DNA from 2 places in the Albibacterium profundi genome. Region 1 is predicted to be linked to the other one. Evidence: riboswitches for the same ligand, from Rfam matches in the RefSeq annotation. Region 1 holds a riboswitch; the other holds the start of a gene.
What was found. A riboswitch is a leader RNA that binds a small molecule or an ion and turns the genes downstream of it on or off. The one in region 1 is predicted to bind S-adenosylmethionine.
Positions count from the first base shown of each region.

Region 1 (3,394 bases):
CGTTGGCAGTCAGCGCATGACATACCCACACAATATTGTCCTTTTGAGCATTCAGAGTACCGAAAGTAGTATAAGCGATCTCCAAATTCGGAAGTCGCTTACCACTCTCTAGTTTAAAGGTTTTTTTATATTGAAATTTGTGTGTCTTCATATTTTTGAAAATGCACCTTCAAAGTCGGCTTTGATGTCGTCAATATGTTCTATTCCAACAGAAACACGAAGGGAGTTTGGTTTAACGCCTGCAGCCAATTGCGCTTCATCGCTCAATTGTTGATGCGTTGTTGCCGAAGGCTGAATAATCAAGGTTTTCGTGTCCCCAACGTTAGCCAAATGGCTGGTAAGTTCTAGATTATCGATAAATGCAGTCGCTTTCTCTTTTCCACCCTTAATCTCGAAGCTCAACACCGATCCAAATCCGTTTTTAAGATATTTTTTAGCATTAGCATACGACGGATGACTTGATAAACCGGGATAACTAACTGCCTCAACCTGCGGATGCTCCTCCAACCATTTTGCTAAAGCTAACGCATTATCCACATGTCTTTGAACACGAAGTGACAGGGTTTCTAGGCCTTGAATAAATAAGAAAGAGTTGAAAGGCGACAAGGCCGTCCCTAAGTCGCGCAAACCTTCTACACGCGCTCTTATGATAAATTGAATGTTACCTAAGCTGCTATCTACTCCAAATACATCACTGAATACCAAACCGTGATAACCTTCCGAAGGCTCGCTGAACTGCTTAAATTTGCCATTTCCCCAATTGTAATTCCCTCCATCAACGATAACACCACCGATACTACTACCTTGTCCACCTATCCATTTCGTAGCAGCATGTACAACTACATTTGCTCCATGCTCAAGAGGTCGGAAGAGGTACCCGCCAGCCCCAAAGGTATTGTCTACGATTAATGGTAGATCATGTTTTTTTGCTATTTCCGCTATTTTTTCAAAATCAGGAATGTTAAAACTAGGATTACCAATAGTTTCGATGAAAATAGCTTTCGTTTTTTCATTTATTTGATTCTCAAAGCTCTCTGGAGCGTCGTTTTCTGCAAAACGTGCCTCAATACCCAGACGCTTAAACGTAACCTTAAACTGATTATAAGTTCCGCCATAAAGATTAGGGCTGCTGACAAAATTTTCACCGCTTTCGACGATATTCGTAATCGCGATAAGCTGTGCTGCCATTCCAGATGAAACTGCTAGAGCCGCTACGCCTCCTTCCAACGCCGCAATACGTTTTTCGAATACGTCGCTGGTCGGGTTCATGATGCGTGTGTATATATTTCCGAATTCCTTTAAAGCGAAAAGGTTAGCGCCATGTTCCGCACTGTCAAATACAAAAGACGTTGTTTGGTAAATAGGAACCGCCCGCGCTCCGGTAGTTGGATCTGCTTCCTGTCCTGCATGCACTTGTAAAGTTTCGAATTTCAATGAATTTGTTGCCATGATGGTATAATAATTTTACTAAATAATGTTAAAAAATTGATGATAAGATTGTTTTGTGTCTGATTATTCCATATGGTAGAATATATAGAATAGCGCCCCTTAGAGCTTCCCAAATTTAACAATAGCAGTTTGGGGTAGGTTGAGATGAGCTGCACATTCGGTATGTACATCCGACTGTAAGAGGGTGTTGCCTAAGCGCGTAATGACTTGGCGAATTTTGGGAAGAAATGTTCGTTGTTTTCATGTCTTATTAATTTATATTTTCCCGTTAATTCGGGACAGGAATTGGCACCTTTTCCGTTCAGATGGTTGCCAGTGGTTCATCGAGCCAGTCTCTCGCCACTTCTTTATAAATCAAGACTCATCGTGAGTAATGATCAAGTCCTTTTATCAAGGCACTTGGCAAATATACAATCCATTATTGGATTTGCAAAATTGTTTTATCAAAATTGTTCGCAAACTCTTTCTAAATTATCAATTATTTCCTGCAATCGTTGCGATTCTCTGTTATTATAGTGCTTCATGAATACAAATTGACAAAGCACTACCCACAAGATAGAAACAGCAACATAGATGATCAGCTCCCAGAACGGGAGAACATAATACATCTCAAATGCGAAAAGGCCGAGCGCAACGCTGATTAGTACTACGTAGGTTTGATATGTTTTTGTATTCAATTTAGATCGAGATCTTTTATAATCTCTTAGATCCTGTATGAATTCTTTGGGCTTCTTTAAGAGTGAGCTCGATTTGTTAATACGCAGATAGTCATTAATCTGAATCCGAAGGTAAAATATCAGACAAGCAATAACAATAATCATAGCCAGATGTGAGGTCCAAGTAACAAAGGTTGCCGTGATCCAAATGGTGAAAATCGTCACGAACGCCAATGCGACAATAACTGTTTGCATTAATAGGCGCATTTCATATTTGCGCTTCTGTTGTGCAATTTTCTTGCAAACACGTTCAATATGAATCGGCTCGGTTGGCTGTACTTTCCACAGCTTCTTTATCTCATCAAAATCTTTCATATCGATTATATAAATGTGTTAATTTCGCTTTGATACGATGTATCTTAACACGCAAGTTCCCTTCAGATATGCCTGAAATTTCAGCTATTTCAGGATAAGGCACTTCGTCTAGCACCATTGTTATAATAATTCTTTCATTCTCTTCCAGCTGAGCGATACATTTGTAGAGCTGTTCCACCTGTTCTTCTTTTTCAGAAACCGTATCTGCAACCGTTTGGATAATATGTTCGTTCAGCTCATCAGCTATTTTTTTCTTTTCAACACGGAGGTGAGACAAACAGGTATTAATGGCGATCCGATATATCCAGGTGGATATCTGCGATTGGTTTCTGAAGTTATCCAGATTTTGCCATACCTTGATAAATGTCTCCTGCATCAAGTCATTAGCCAGATCACTACTTCCGGTATACCCATAGCATAAATGGAAAATCCTTTCCGAATTTTTTTCGAACAATTCCTGAAATAGTGCTTCCTTATTATCCATTCTTTCCATTTAGAGCGAGCAAAGCAAGATTTGTTACAGCTGATGTTCGGTCTAAGCTAGTTATTTATTTTATTTAAATTCTCTCAAGACCTTGTTCGGATTCATAGGTGAATTTTTACTGAATTATTTGCTAATATATCCCTATTTTCGTCGATTTATACGAGAGCAACAGGGAATTAATAGATAATTAATTGCTAAATACCGTTTACAAGGGTCTTACCAAGGTACCCGAAGGTGATTTTTGTTTTTCATTGTGGTCGCGTTGATTTTGCGCACTTATTAAGGGTCGACATTGCTTAATCTGGTGTAAGTTCGAGAAATGAACGCTTTATCAATTGTGAAACCATTGCTCCCGATAACGCTATAAAGAAATCGTTATCTGTTCTATGTAAATTTATACTATTTTATTAATTTGGGATCTATGCGTAAT
Region 1 covers NZ_JBBVGT010000001.1:171,093-174,486, reverse strand. Annotated here, with positions in the region: gene WKR92_RS00810 (homoserine O-acetyltransferase family protein) at 1-151, opposite strand, end outside; gene WKR92_RS00805 (O-acetylhomoserine aminocarboxypropyltransferase/cysteine synthase family protein) at 148-1,449, opposite strand; SAM riboswitch class I at 1,702-1,805, opposite strand; gene WKR92_RS00800 (hypothetical protein) at 1,893-2,480, opposite strand; gene WKR92_RS00795 (RNA polymerase sigma factor) at 2,467-2,964, opposite strand.

Region 2 (3,394 bases), on a different contig from region 1:
GATGGCGGTTCATATTTCAAACCAAATGTCCGGTATATCGAAGTACTGGGATATGACCCCTTAACAAAATCGAAAGTTAGCCAGCGTTTTTCTCCGAAATAATTCTTTCTGGTGGTGGATCATCACTAACACATCGAAACCCGAGATTATTACTAGCACTACTAACTTCACCTTTCCCCCTACTACCAGCGATGTATCGCTCACAATACTGATCGTTACAAAGGAATGATCCGCCTCGTTGAACTCTCTTTACCATATTAGGCTCTGCCGGATCATAACTGTCACTAGGACCTTTCGGGTTTTCAGCTGGACTGGCTTTATAATAATCGGGTCTATAAAAATCTGAACACCACTCCCAGACATTGCCATCCAGATCATAGATTCCCAGACCATTGGGCTGATAAGACTTAACCGGAGCAGTGCCTACATATCCGTCAGCGCCACTATCAGTCATCGGAAAGTTTCCTTGATAAATATTGGCGACCCAATCACCACCCGGCTTAAGTGTATTACCCCAATAGTATTTGCTATTACCATTCATCGAACGTGCCGCATACTCCCACTCAGCCTCAGTTGGCAACCGTTTACCTGCCCAAGTTGCATAGGCTTCTGCATCCTCATAAGCTATGTGAACCACCGGATGATCTTCTCTACCTTCAATACTACTCCCCGGGCCCTCAGGTTGGCGCCAACTGGCACCTGCCACATAAGCCCACCAGTTTGTATAATCATTAAGGGATGCCTGCTTACCGGGTGGTGTAAATACTGCCGATCCGGGCACCAAAAGATCAAGCGGCACCGTCGGAAAGTCCTTTGGATCTAACGGTCGCTCTGCCACCGTCTGATAACCTGTAGCCTGCACAAAGCGTGAAAATTGCCTGTTAGTTACTTCATGCTCATCAATCCAAAAGCCATCTAAACTAACCTCGTGGAGAGGCTGGCTATCTGTAAACTCTTTAGAGCCCATGGTAAATGTACCTCCCGATACATAAACCATATTGGCGTTGTCAGAGCCAAGACCCTTTACAACCGGTGTGGAGTTCGCAATAGCGACGGCCCTCGACGGCATTCCGTCAGAAACACACTGGTCATGATCGTGTCCCGCCACGGCATGATCATGCGTCATTTCCATACTATCTTGCAAACCAGCTTGTTCCCCATCTTTTTTAGCGCCTTGGTTGCAGCCAATCAATAGCAATATGACGAAAAGATATAAAAATGCCTGTCTTGCTCTTATCATAATAATCCTCACAATAAATTCTTAGGATGACCAAAATAACAAAAATACTTAACTATATCTCTACTTTATTAACGATATCCAAACACCCTTCCTTTAATATTGAAAATTCTCAAAAAAATTTAGCACCTTTGTGATGCTTATAGAGAAAGATGGAGGGATTAGACCCGAAGAAGTCTTGGCAACCTGTATTTACAAGGTGCTACATTCTACCTGATTCTAGATATATCAGGAAAGATAAGCCGCGGAATATTCCTTCCTGCTCTTTCTCTAATAAATAAGCATTTTACTTTTTTACCCTTAAATACTTGATACTTAAGGATTTTATTAGGAATATGGATATTAGAGAAGCATTACGACAGCGGATTTTAGTGATTGATGGCGCCATGGGCACGATGATTCAGCACCATAAATTGGACGAAACATCGTTCCGTGGGGAACGATTTGCAGAACATTCATGTGATGTCCAAGGAAACAATGATCTATTAAATATAACACAGCCTGAAATTATTGGTCAAATCCACGAAGAATACCTAAAGGCCGGTGCGGATATCATAGAAACAAATACATTTAGCTCCCAAAGAATATCGATGGCCGACTATAAGATGGAAGACCTGGTATATGAGCTCAACTTTGAGGGGGCTAAAATCGCAAAGCGCGCGGCCATTAAATTCACGGAAGCAGACCCCACAAAGCCGCGTTTTGTCGCCGGGGCAGTCGGTCCTACAAACAGGACGGCCTCGCTTTCACCGGATGTAAACGACCCGGGGTTCAGGGCTGTCACTTTCAACGATCTAGTTGAAGCCTATTACGAACAAGTACGCGGTCTGGTAGACGGCGGTGTCGATGTTTTGCTTATCGAAACAATTTTTGACACTCTCAATGCTAAAGCAGCTATTTACGCCATTAAAAAATATGAAAAGGAGCTCAAGGGCGAGGGCAAGCTAAAGGATGATTCGCAGTTAGAGATTATGATTTCCGGAACTATAACGGACGCCAGCGGACGAACTCTTTCCGGACAAACTGTGGAGGCATTTTTAAATTCGCTTAGCCATGCCAATCCCCTGAGTATCGGATTGAACTGTGCCTTAGGTGCTAAGGAGATGAGACCTCATATTGCTGAACTCGCAGAGAAAGCGCCGTTTTTCGTATCTGCTTACCCGAACGCGGGATTGCCAAACGAATTTGGCGAATATGATGAGCAAGCACATGACACGGCTCATCTCTTGGAAGATTTTATTGAGAGTGGCTTTGTTAATATCGTAGGTGGCTGCTGCGGCACTACGCCGGAACATATTTCATGTATTGTAGAAAAGGCGAGCAAAGGGAAACCACGGAAAACAGCTTCTCCTGAGCCCCATTTACGTCTCAGCGGTTTAGAAGCGGTGACGGTACAGCCAGATACATTATTTGTAAATATCGGCGAAAGAACCAATATTACGGGTTCACCGAAATTCTCCAAGCTTATTTTAAACGACAAATATGAGGAGGCGCTCGCCATTGCACGACAACAAGTGGAAGGCGGAGCGCAGATCATCGATGTTAACATGGACGAAGGTATGCTCGACTCGGAAAAAGCAATGGTTAAGTTTTTAAACTTAATCGCTTCTGAACCGGACATCGCCAAGCTTCCTATCATGATCGATTCCTCCAGATGGTCAGTAATCCGAGAAGGACTCCAATGCCTTCAAGGCAAAGGTATTGTCAATTCAATATCCTTGAAAGAAGGAGAAGCAGAATTCCTTGCTCATGCGCGTGAAGTGATGGATTATGGTGCCGCCGTCGTCGTCATGGCATTTGATGAAACGGGTCAGGCCGATACCTTCGAAAGAAGAAAGGAAATTTGTGAACGTTCATACAACTTGCTCGTATCGATCGGCTTTCCTCCGCAGGACATCATCTTTGATCCGAATATATTGACAATTGCAACTGGACTAGATGAGCATAATAACTATGCAGTAGATTTTATTAAAGCTACGAAATGGATCAAAGAAAATCTGCCTCTCGTTCACGTTAGTGGTGGTGTCAGTAATATTTCTTTTTCGTTCAGAGGGAATAACGTCGTCAGGGAAGCTATGCATTCTGCCTTTTTGTTTCACGCCATTAAAGCGGGTTTGGATATGGGGATTGTTAATGCGGGAATGCTGGAAGTATATG
Region 2 covers NZ_JBBVGT010000002.1:1,584,911-1,588,304, reverse strand. Annotated here, with positions in the region: gene WKR92_RS08555 (DUF4833 domain-containing protein) at 1-102, shown strand, start outside; gene WKR92_RS08550 (formylglycine-generating enzyme family protein) at 77-1,240, opposite strand; SAM riboswitch class I at 1,375-1,481, shown strand; gene metH (methionine synthase) at 1,573-3,394, shown strand, end outside.
Region 2: it holds a riboswitch for S-adenosylmethionine, as region 1 does, so the genes downstream of both, metH (methionine synthase) here and WKR92_RS00805 (O-acetylhomoserine aminocarboxypropyltransferase/cysteine synthase family protein) in region 1, are expected to answer to the same signal.